Regions from separate parts of the Streptomyces sp. NPDC047974 genome, predicted to be linked through region 2. Evidence: riboswitches for the same ligand, from Rfam matches in the RefSeq annotation. Region 2 holds a riboswitch; the other holds the start of a gene.

Region 1 (5,896 bases), on a different contig from region 2:
TCGTACGGCTCGTGTTCGGTGGATCGGTGGATCAGTGGCCCGCGCGCTGGTAGAAGGGGCGCACCCGCTCCAGCATCCAGTCTCCGACGGGGTCGGCCGCCATGTCGAGGAGGATCAGGTTCACCGGCCAGGCGACCTCGACGCGGCCGAGGGCGCGGCCCAGCGCGTCCAGCGGGGCGTTGCGGTCGACGCCGTCCCAGCCCAGGAGCTGGACGCCGATGAAGAGGGCCGGTTCGGTGCCCTCGACGCTGGCGAGGGTGCGGCGGGCCGAGGCGACGACTCCGGTGGCCTCGAACTCGGCGGAGGCCGCGGCGAGGAAGTCGACCGGGTCGTCCTGCCAGTCGGGCTCGAAGAGCCGGACCCGGCCGCCGGACGCGGGCCCGTCGAGGGCGGTGCGGCCGACCCTGCAGAGCTCGGCGACGGCGGGCGGGGGCAGCGGGACGCCGACGGTGCCGCCGGGGTTCACCGCGATCCCGAGCTGCGGGGGCAGGCCGCGGGCGAAGTCACGGGCGGGCGCGACGGTGAAGGACATGTGGTCGCCGACGCAGGCGAGGAACTGCTCCTGGGAGCTGAAGACGGGGACGAAGGCGCCGCCGCCGATCTCCATCGTGGCGAGGTCCAGGTCGGGGCTGTCCGGACCGCCGCCGTTGGGCAGCGGGACCCACACCTGGCTGCGGCCGAGCACCTCGATGAGCCGGCCTCCGGCCGCGGGCTCGCCGAGCGCGGCGGCGAGCGCCTCCTCCAGCTCGTTGCCCGGCCACGTCACGTCCACGGTGGTTCCGTCCCCTTCTCGTACGGCCCTGGTCCCGGCCGTCCCGCAGCACCCTAACGCCGCCCCGCCCCGGCTGTGACCAGAACCCGGCGCGCGGGCCTCACACCGGGGCGCGGAAGCCGATCCGGCGCAGCGCGGCCGCCGCGTCCCGGTCGAGGAGGGTGGCGGAGGCGCAGCCGCGCGGCGGGCGGCCCGCCTCGACGGCGGCGACGAGCCGGCCCACCGCCCTGCGGTGCCGGGCGAAGGCGTACGCGGACACCCCCCGGCCCCGCTCCCGCTGGCCGTCCCTGGCGGTGGCCGGGTCGACGTCGAGGAGGACCAGGTGGAGGGCGCGGCCGCGGCGGGCGGCCGAGCGGGCGAGCCAGCCGCGGACCCAGGACTGGGTGCCGCAGTCGTGGACGACGACCCCGGCGCCGGAGCGCAGGGCCCGGTGGAGCCCGGCGTAGTGCGCGATCCGGACCAGCGGGCGGTAGAGCGCGTACGGCAGGAAGGCGGGCATCCGGGCCTCCCAGCGCTCGCGGGCGTCCTGGGAGTCGATGCCGAGGCCGGCGGCGGCCCGGCGCAGCAGGGTGGACTTGCCGCTGCCGGGGAGCCCGGAGACGACCACGACGTCACCGGCGGCGAAGGTGAGGACGCGCGGGCCGCGGCCGCCCCGGTCACGCAGGTCCCGCACCACGCGCCCGCGCCGCCGGGTCCTGGCGCGGGCCCGCTGGGCCGGTATGGCGGCGTCACTCGCGAAGACGCCGGTGTGCTGGATCCTCATCGCTGCTCCCCCTGTCGGGCCCCCGGGGGACGTGTCGGGAGACCTACGGAGACCCTTGCCCACGAAGTGTAAAGAAACGGTAATCCGAGACAAGCGATTTGCGGCGCCGACACGGTATGCGAGGATGTGCGCGCCAGGCGCGCGCAGCGCCCTACAACCGCATACCGGCCGCTCGAATCCGCGCGGGAGAGTTCCGGACCGGCCCCTGGGCCGCCCGGGCGCCGAAGGAGCAAGACCCTCCCTTGAATCTCTCAGGCCCCGTACCGCGTGGATGAGGCAGATCTGAAAAGCGGGACATGCGTCGTGTCCCCACCCAAGGTGCAAGCCGGGGATGCCCCCGGTGAACCTCTCAGGTTCCATGACAGATGGGGAGGAACGTCCTTGCCTGTCATGTTTTCCGCCTTCGGGAACCGGGAGCCACGTCCACCATGAGCACCACCCCCCGTCTGACCGCCCTCGATGCCCTGCATCGTTCGCTGGGCGCGACCATGACCGACTTCGCCGGCTGGGACATGCCGCTGCGGTACGCCAGCGAGCGCGACGAGCACAACGCCGTCCGCACCCGGGCCGGCCTCTTCGACCTCTCCCACATGGGCGAGATCACCGTCACCGGCCCGCAGGCCGTCGACCTGCTCGACTACGCCCTGGTCGGCAACATCTCCACGGTGGGCAACGGCCGCGCGCGCTACACGATGATCTGCCGGGAGGACGGCGGCATCCTCGACGACCTGATCGTCTACCGCCTCGGCGAGACCGAGTACATGGTCGTCGCCAACGCCTCCAACGCCCAGATCGTCCTGGACGCCCTGGTCGCCCGCGCCGGCGGCTTCGACGCCGAGGTCCGCGACGACCGCGACGCGTACGCCCTGATCGCCGTGCAGGGCCCCGAGTCCCCCGGCATCCTCAAGCAGCTCACCGACGCCGACCTGGACGGCCTGAAGTACTACGCGGGCCTCCCCGGCACCGTCGCCGGCGTCCCGGCGCTGATCGCCCGCACCGGCTACACCGGCGAGGACGGCTTCGAGCTCTTCCTGAAGCCGGAGCACGCCGAGGGCGTGTGGAAGGCGCTGACCGAGGCGGGCGCGGGCGTCGGCCTCATCCCGTGCGGCCTGTCCTGCCGCGACACGCTGCGCCTGGAGGCGGGCATGCCGCTGTACGGGCACGAGCTGACCACCTCGCTCACCCCCTTCGACGCCGGTCTGGGCCGGGTCGTGAAGTTCGAGAAGCCGGGCGACTTCGTGGGCCGCAAGGCGCTGGAGGCCGCCGCCGAGCGCGCCGAGACCGCCCCGCCGCGCAAGCTCGTCGGCCTGGTCGCCGAGGGCCGCCGCGTCCCGCGCGCCGGCATGCAGGTGGTCTTCGGCGGCGAGGTCGTCGGCGAGATCACCTCGGGCGCCCCCTCCCCCACGCTCGGCGAGCCGATCGCGATGGCGTACGTCGACGCGGCGCACGCGGCCCCCGGCACCGAGGGTGTAGGGGTGGACATCCGCGGCACCCACGAGCCGTACAAGGTCGTGGCGCTGCCGTTCTACAAGCGCCGGAAGTGACGCGGTCGTCCCGGATCCCGTCTCACCCCGCAAGACCCCGTACATCCGCACTCCCCCGGTACAGGAGAATCAGGACATGAGCAACCCCCAGCAGCTTCGCTACAGCAAGGAGCACGAGTGGCTGTCGGCCGTCGAGGACGGCGTCGCCACGATCGGCATCACGGAGCACGCGGCCAACGCCCTCGGTGACATCGTGTTCGTCCAGCTCCCCGAGGTCGGCTCCACCGTGACCGCGACCGAGGAGTGCGGCGAGCTGGAGTCGACCAAGTCCGTGAGCGAGCTGTACTCCCCGGTGACCGGTGAGGTCGTCGAGGCGAACCAGGACGTCGTGGACGACCCGTCGCTGGTGAACTCCGCTCCGTTCGAGGGCGGCTGGCTGTTCAAGGTGCGCCTCACGGCCGAGCAGGACGACCTGCTCTCCGCCGACGAGTACACCGCCTTCACCGCAGGCTGACCGAGACCCCCTAGGGATCGCTTCATGTCGCTTCTGAACACTCCCCTCCACGAGCTGGACCCGGACGTCGCCGCCGCCGTCGACGCCGAGCTCCGCCGCCAGCAGTCCACCCTCGAGATGATCGCCTCGGAGAACTTCGCTCCGGTCGCGGTCATGGAGGCCCAGGGCTCCGTCCTCACCAACAAGTACGCCGAGGGCTACCCGGGCCGCCGCTACTACGGCGGCTGCGAGCACGTCGACGTGGCCGAGCAGATCGCGATCGACCGGATCAAGGACCTGTTCGGCGCCGAGTACGCCAACGTGCAGCCGCACTCCGGCGCCTCCGCCAACCAGGCCGCGCTCTTCGCCATCGCCCAGCCGGGCGACACGATCCTGGGTCTCGACCTGGCGCACGGCGGCCACCTCACCCACGGCATGCGCCTGAACTTCTCGGGCAAGCAGTTCAACGTGGTCGCGTACCACGTGGACGAGGCCGGCCTGGTCGACATGGCCGAGGTCGAGCGCCTCGCCAAGGAGCACCGCCCGAAGGTGATCATCGCCGGCTGGTCGGCGTACCCGCGTCAGCTGGACTTCGCGGAGTTCCGCCGGATCGCCGACGAGGTCGAGGCGTACCTGTGGGTCGACATGGCCCACTTCGCGGGCCTGGTCGCGGCCGGTCTGCACCCGAACCCGGTCGAGTACGCGGACGTGGTGACCTCCACCACGCACAAGACGCTCGGCGGCCCGCGCGGCGGCATCATCCTGGCGAAGAAGGAGTTCGCGAAGAAGCTGAACTCCTCCGTCTTCCCGGGCTTCCAGGGCGGCCCCCTGGAGCACGTGATCGCGGCCAAGGCCGTCTCCTTCAAGGTCGCGGCCTCGGAGGAGTTCAAGGAGCGCCAGCAGCGCACCCTGGACGGCGCCCGGATCCTGGCCGAGCGCCTGGTCCAGGACGACGTCACGGCGCACGGCGTCTCGGTCCTCTCCGGCGGCACGGACGTGCACCTGGTCCTGGTGGACCTGCGCGACTCCGAGCTCGACGGCCAGCAGGCCGAGGACCGGCTCCACGAGGTCGGCATCACGGTCAACCGGAACGCCGTTCCGAACGACCCGCGCCCGCCGATGGTCACCTCCGGCCTGCGCATCGGCACGCCGGCCCTCGCCACCCGCGGCTTCCAGGCCGAGGACTTCCGCGAGGTCGCCGACGTCATCGCCGAGACGCTGAAGCCCGGCTTCGACGCCGAGAAGGCCGAGGCGCTGAAGGCCCGCGTGACCGCGCTGGCCGAGAAGCACCCGCTGTACCCCGGCCTGAAGTAATTTCGTACGCTTTTGTTCGTACGAAAGCTCCGGGGCACCGCGCACACTGGACAGTGAGCGCGGTGCCCCGCCCCATGTCTCCACCCCCGCCTTCCACGCTTTTCTGCTCCACCCCGGCAGACAACGGCGTCTAGCCCCACAAGGAGTCCTCCCGTGGCCATCTCGGTCTTCGACCTGTTCTCGATCGGCATCGGCCCGTCCAGCTCCCACACGGTGGGCCCGATGCGCGCGGCCCGGATGTTCGCCCGCCGGCTGAAGAACGAGGGCCTGCTCGCCCACACGGCGAAGGTCCGTGCGGAGCTGTACGGCTCGCTGGGCGCCACCGGCCACGGCCACGGCACCCCGAAGGCGGTCCTCCTGGGCCTGGAGGGCAATTCGCCCCGCACGGTCGACGTGGAGCACGCCGACGAGGAGTTCGAGCGGATCAAGGCGAGCGGGCGGATCGACCTGCTCGGCGCCCACGAGATCCCGTTCTCCTTCGACGACGACCTGATCCTGCACCGCCGCAAGGCGCTGCCGTACCACGCCAACGGCATGACGGTCTTCGCGTACGACGCCGAGGGCGCGCTCGTCCTGGAGAAGACGTACTACTCGGTCGGCGGCGGCTTCGTCGTCGACGAGGACGCGGTGGCGGGCGAGAACCCGATCATCCCCGACGACACCGCCCTGAAGTACCCCTTCCGCACCGGTGACGAGCTGCTCCGCCTCACCAAGGAGACCGGCCTGTCGATCTCCTCCCTGATGCTGGAGAACGAGAAGGCCTGGCGCACCGAGGACGAGATCCGGGCCGGCCTCCTGGAGATCTGGCGGGTGATGCAGGCCTGCGTCTCGCGCGGCATGTCCCGCGAGGGGATCCTGCCCGGCGGCCTGAAGGTCCGCCGCCGCGCCGCGACCCTGGCCCGCAAGCTGCGCTCCGAGGGCGACCCGGCGATGCACGCGATGGAGTGGATCACCCTCTACGCGATGGCGGTGAACGAGGAGAACGCGGCGGGCGGCCGGGTGGTCACCGCCCCGACGAACGGCGCGGCCGGCATCATCCCGGCGGTCCTGCACTACTACATGAACTTCGT
Region 2 (5,896 bases):
CGTCCGGCTTGCCGGGGAATGCGAGGACGGAGATCCTGTCCTCGCTCCGATTCCGCCGCACCGCCCACCGGATACGTCCTGATGACGTCTTGTCAGGAATATCGGTCGGGTCTAGCGGAAACAATCCCTGAACACGTGTCGTATAAACTCCGCGGACGAGGCAGAGCGCCGGCGTACGGCCACGACCCGTGGCCCCCCGCTCCGCCCCCGTCGCGACAGCGCCGTCGTACCCGGCCCCGCCGCCGCGCATCGCCGCACCAGCACCCGTACCGAGACCGGTACACACCGGCACCGCACCAGGACCCCGTACCGAGACCGGTACGACCAGCACCGAGAGCCGTACCGAGACCGGTACCAGGAACCCGCACCCGTATCCGTATCCCCGTGTCTCCTGAGCGAGAGGCGACCCACACGATGCTCCGACCCTCCCCGGCCCCCGCGCCCGCCCTGCGCAGTGTCCTCGCGGCCCTGAGCTCGCCCACGGCCGTCCGAGAGGCCCGCACCCCGGCCCTGCGGGCCGCTCCGGGACCGCTGAGTCCCGAACTCCCGCTGCCCGTCCACGTGCTGAGGATCTCCGGGGCCCCGGGGCACGAGCCCGGCACCCGGCTCGTCGGCTGGCGGTTCCTGATCCGCAGCGGGGACCGGGCGGTCGCCGCCGCGGACACCATGCTCACCCCGGACGGCTGGTCCTTCTCGCACTTCTTCGAGGGGCCGTACGTCGCCGCCACGGAGCGGGCGCTGGTCCAGGCCGAGGCGCTGCCGGGCACGTACCAGCCGCGGCTGCTCTCGGTGCCGGAGCTGTACATGCTGACGCTCTGGCTGCACGCCGAGCCGGAGCCCGACGGCACGGATCCGGGCGCGGAGTCCGCCGACGTCCTGGTCCCGCTCGCCCCCGCGCCGCCCGGCATCGCCGCCAACCGCCCCTACCGGGTGGCCGATCTGCTGCCGGTGCTCAGCACCCGTCTCGCCCCGCCGCCGCTGCTCGGCTCCGCCGCGTCCGCCTGACCGGGACCGCCCACCGCCCCGTGACCCGCCCGGGTCACGGGGCGCACAGCTGTCCGCGACCGGCACCCGAACGGCGTTTCCGAACACACCTCCCGGACGGACTAGCCCGCTCGGGCCACCCCGAACCACCCGAAAAGGCGGGGGTGTTGACCTGAACCGCCCCTGCGGGTGATGCGTCTTCCCAGGAGAGGACGAGCTGACGCGAAATACCTGCGGAAGACCGTCCGTGCGGCAAGACTGGGACCGGAACCGAACCGACCGACGGGGGCGGCCATGAGCGCGCAGAGCCGCAGGACAACCACCACGACGCAGCGAAAGAACCCATCCATGTGCCAGCACCAGCCTGCCTGTCCCACCGCCGACTCCGCCGACCGTGAGGCCGCCGCTCCGGTGGCGTGCCACCCGGAGCAGGGGTGGAGCCTGCTGTGCAACGGTGTCCTGCTCTTCGAGGACACCGGCGAACTGCTGCCGGACGGGCAGATCATCGCTCCGCACCGGCCGCTGACGACGGGCCGGGTGACGACGGCGGCCTGAGCCAGGGCTCGGGAAGCGCCGAGGGCCGGCCCGGAGGAGACTCCGGACCGGCCCTCTGTCATGCCGTCGCTCAGTGGTCGTACTCGTCCAGCGGCGGGCAGGAGCAGATCAGGTTCCGGTCGCCGAAGGCGCCGTCGATGCGGCGGACCGGCGGCCAGTACTTGTCGGCGGCCGAGACGCCGGCCGGGAAGACCGCCACGTCACGGTCGTAGGCGTGGGCCCACTCGCCGCCCAGCGCGGCCGCGGTGTGCGGGGCGTTGCGCAGCGGGTTGTCCTCGGCCGGCCACTCGCCGGAGCCGACCTTCTCGATCTCGGCGCGGATCGCGATCATCGTGTCGCAGAAACGGTCCAGCTCGGCCAGGTCCTCGGACTCGGTCGGCTCGATCATCAGCGTGCCGGCGACCGGGAACGACATGGTCGGCGCGTGGAACCCGTAGTCGATCAGGCGCTTGGCGATGTCGTCGACGGTGACGCCGGTCGCCTTGGTCAGCGGACGCAGGTCGACGATGCACTCGTGGGCGACGAGCCCGGCAGGACCGGTGTACAGCACCGGGTAGTGCGGCTCCAGGCGCTTGGCGATGTAGTTCGCCGCGAGGACGGCGACCTGGGTGGCGCGCGTGAGGCCCTCGCCGCCCATCAGGCGGACGTACGTCCAGGAGATCGGCAGGATGCCGGCGGAGCCCCACGGGGCGGCCGAGATCGGGCCGACACCGGTCTCCGGGCCCGCGGTGGGCTGGAGCGGGTGGTTCGGCAGGTACGGGGCGAGGTGGGCGCGGACGCCGACCGGGCCGACGCCGGGGCCGCCGCCGCCGTGCGGGATGCAGAAGGTCTTGTGCAGGTTGAGGTGCGAGACGTCGCCGCCGAAGTGGCCCGGCTTGGCGAGGCCGACCAGGGCGTTGAGGTTGGCGCCGTCGACGTACACCTGGCCGCCGGCCTCGTGGACCTCGGCGCAGATGTCGGCGACGTGCTCCTCGAAGACGCCGTGCGTCGACGGGTAGGTGATCATCAGCACCGAGAGCTCGTCGCGGTGCTGCGCGATCTTGGCGCGCAGGTCCTCGACGTCGACCTCGCCGTCCTCGGCGGTCTTCACGACGACGACCTTCATGCCGGCCATCACGGCGGAGGCGGCGTTGGTGCCGTGCGCGGAGGACGGGATGAGACAGACGGTGCGCTGCTCGTCCCCGTTGGCGCGGTGGTAGGCGCGGACCGCGAGGAGACCGGCCAGCTCGCCCTGCGAACCGGCGTTCGGCTGGATGGAGACCTTGTCGTAGCCGGTGACCTCGGCGAGGCGCTCCTCCAGCTCGGTGATGAGCGTGACGTAGCCCTGGGCCTGGTCGATCGGCGCGAAGGGGTGGATCTGGCCGAACTCGGGCCAGGTCACCGGCTCCATCTCGGTGGTCGCGTTCAGCTTCATGGTGCAGGAGCCGAGCGGGATCATGCCGCGGTCGAGCGCGTAGTCGCGGTCGGAGAGGCGGCGCAGGTAGCGCAGCATCGAGGTCTCGGAGCGGTGCGCGTGGAAGACCGGGTGGGTGAGGTACGCGTCGGAGCGCAGCCGCGCGGCCGGGAGGGCGTCCTCGGTGGTGGCGTCGAGGGCCTCGACGTCGGCCGTGACGCCGAAGGCGGCCCAGACGGCGGCGAGCTGCTCGCGGCCGGTGGTCTCGTCGCAGGAGGCGGAGACGTGGTCGGCGTCGACGCGGTACAGGTTGACACCGGCCTCGCGGGCGGCGGCGACGACGGCGTCGGCGCGGCCCGGCACGCGGGCGGTGACGGTGTCGAAGAAGGCGCCGCTGGTGAGCTCGACGCCCCCGGCGGTCAGACCGGCGGCGAGGATCGCCGCGTACCGGTGGGTGCGCTGCGCGATCTGCTTCAGGCCGTCCGGGCCGTGGTAGACGGCGTACATGCCGGCCATGACGGCGAGGAGCACCTGGGCGGTGCAGATGTTGCTGGTGGCCTTCTCGCGGCGGATGTGCTGCTCGCGGGTCTGCAGGGCGAGGCGGTACGCCTTGTTGCCGTCGGCGTCGACGGAGACGCCGACGAGGCGGCCGGGCAGCGAGCGGGCGTGCTTGTCCTGGACGGCCATGTAGCCGGCGTGCGGGCCGCCGAAGCCCATGGGGACGCCGAAGCGCTGGGTGGTGCCGACGGCGATGTCCGCGCCGAGCGAGCCGGGCGAGTCGAGCAGGGTGAGCGCGAGCAGGTCGGCGGCGACGGTGACGATCGCGCCGAGCTCGTGGGCGGCGTCGATCAGCGGCTTGATGTCGCGGACCGCGCCGGAGGCGCCCGGGTACTGGAGGAGCACGCCGAAGACACCGCGCTCGGCGACCTCGGCGGGGATGCCCTCGCTCAGGTCGGCGACGACGACCTCGACGCCGGTCGGCTCGGCGCGGGTCTCGATCACGGCGATGGTCTGCGGCAGGGCGTCGGCGTCGATCAGGAAGACGCCGTTCTTGACCTTGCCGACGCGGCGCGCGAGCGCCATGGCCTCGGCGGCGGCGGTGCCCTCGTCGAGGAGGGAGGCGCCGGAGGTCGGCAGACCGGTGAGGTCGGCGACCATCGTCTGGAAGTTGAGCAGCGCCTCCAGGCGGCCCTGCGAGATCTCCGGCTGGTAGGGCGTGTACGCCGTGTACCAGGCCGGGTTCTCCATGACGTTGCGGAGGATCACCGGCGGGGTGAAGGTGCCGTAGTAGCCGAGGCCGATCATCGGGGCCAGGACCTCGTTGCGGCCGGCGAGGGCACGCAGCTCGGCGAGGACCTCCGCCTCGGTGCGGGCGCCGGGCAGGGCCAGCGCCTCGGCGTTCTTGATGACGTCCGGCACCGCGGCGGCCGTCAGCTCGTCGAGCGATCCGAAGCCGACCTGGGCGAGCATCTTGGCCCGCGCCTCGGCGTCGGGTCCGATGTGCCGCTGCTCGAAGGGGATGCCCTGCTCGAGCTCGGAGAGCGGGGTGCGGTTGGCGGTCATGATGCGGGGGCCTCCTGGTCGTCACGACCTGCGAGGGGCACCACGGCGCGGGTGCCCGGACGGCCTCCCCCTCTGTCATCTCAACCTGAGAGCTTCACCGGCACGCCCGAAGGCACGCCGGCTTTCACCGTCGGTGAGAGCGGATGCCGTCGGACTCCCGCCCTGCTTTCCAGAGTGACCTCGCCCGCGCGGTACCGGGTGCCTGAGAGATTCCGGGGAGGATTTGCTCCTTCGGCGCCACCGGAAACCTCTCCGGTGGACTCTCCCGCACGGTGTCGACAGCCACAGCCAGCCTACCAGCGCCGTTGTCGCTCCCTTCGCTCAAGTGGCCGACATCCCAGATGTGCACTTTCGTAGGGGTGTAGAGCAGTTGCGACCAGTTGGAGGGACCGTGCAGACCGACATCGATCCGCGCAGCCTGATCGGCCGCAAGGCGTTCGACCGGAACGGACACAAGATCGGAACCGTGGACGAGGTGTACCTGGACGACGCGACCGGCATCCCCGAGTGGGCCGCCGTCCGCACCGGCCTGTTCAGCAGGGACGCGTTCGTCCCCCTGGAGCCGAGCGAGCTGACCGACGACGGCCTCCACATCCCCTTCGAGCGCGCCCTGATCAAGGACGCCCCGGACTTCGGCGTGGGCCGCCACCTCTCCCCCGAGCAGGAGCTCCAGCTCTACCGCCACTACGAACTGACCCTCCCGCCCCCGCCGGGGAAGATCCCGGACTTCGGCCACATCGCGGGCCACGACGACACGACGTAGACCGGCCGTCGCGAGCACGCCCCGAACCCCACGGCCCCGGCAACCGCCCCCGGCGGCGGCACCCCGCGCCGCGCACGCGCGCGTCCGGAAGGGAACGGCCGTCACGGGCTCCCCGAGCCCCCTGCGCCCCCACCTCCCCGACACCGGCCGGCTGCGACGCGCGCGCCTTCCCGGAGGCGGCCGTCACGGGCACGTCCCGGAACCCCTCCTGCCGCCGCGCGCACGCGCGCGGCCGGCGGGGCGGGCGGCCCCGGGCGGAACGACGGGATCACCCCGGCGCCCCCCGGCGGCGTCACTCACCCGTGCGGACGCCCGGGGCGGCAGGCTCCGCCCCCGTCACCCCTCCCGGGACCAGCGGCAGCGGATCGGCCGGTTCCAGGTCGGGATCGTCCACCGAGAAGGTCCGCACCCGCCCCGGAGCCGTACTCCCGGGCTCCTCGAAGCGGACGGTGACCCGCCCGAGCCCGCTGCCCTGCACCCAGCCCGCTCCGAGCACCGCGTGCCGCACGTCGTTCCCGGGCGCCCACCGCCGCATCGCGGTCTCGGTCGCGGTGGGCACCGCCACCGCCACCGGCCCCACGGACGTCACCGCGCCCCCGCCGGCCTCGGCCTCCCCACGTCCCCCGTCGTCCGCAGGC

What was found. A riboswitch is a leader RNA that binds a small molecule or an ion and turns the genes downstream of it on or off. The one in region 2 is predicted to bind glycine.
Region 1: it holds a riboswitch for glycine, as region 2 does, so the genes downstream of both, gcvT (glycine cleavage system aminomethyltransferase GcvT) here and gcvP (aminomethyl-transferring glycine dehydrogenase) in region 2, are expected to answer to the same signal.

Annotation. Positions count from the first base shown of each region.
Region 1 covers NZ_JBEZNU010000008.1:250,223-256,118, forward strand. Annotated here, with positions in the region: gene AB0E19_RS14750 (enhanced serine sensitivity protein SseB) at 32-772, opposite strand; gene AB0E19_RS14755 (AAA family ATPase) at 873-1,535, opposite strand; glycine riboswitch at 1,709-1,811, shown strand; gene gcvT (glycine cleavage system aminomethyltransferase GcvT) at 1,964-3,079, shown strand; gene gcvH (glycine cleavage system protein GcvH) at 3,156-3,533, shown strand; gene glyA (serine hydroxymethyltransferase) at 3,558-4,826, shown strand; gene AB0E19_RS14775 (L-serine ammonia-lyase) at 4,980-5,896, shown strand, end outside.
Region 2 covers NZ_JBEZNU010000060.1:2,690-8,585, forward strand. Annotated here, with positions in the region: gene AB0E19_RS37125 (hypothetical protein) at 415-1,005, shown strand; gene AB0E19_RS37130 (DUF5999 family protein) at 1,333-1,539, shown strand; gene gcvP (aminomethyl-transferring glycine dehydrogenase) at 1,610-4,495, opposite strand; glycine riboswitch at 4,675-4,773, opposite strand; gene AB0E19_RS37140 (PRC-barrel domain-containing protein) at 4,887-5,258, shown strand; gene AB0E19_RS37145 (DNA polymerase IV) at 5,551-5,896, opposite strand, start outside.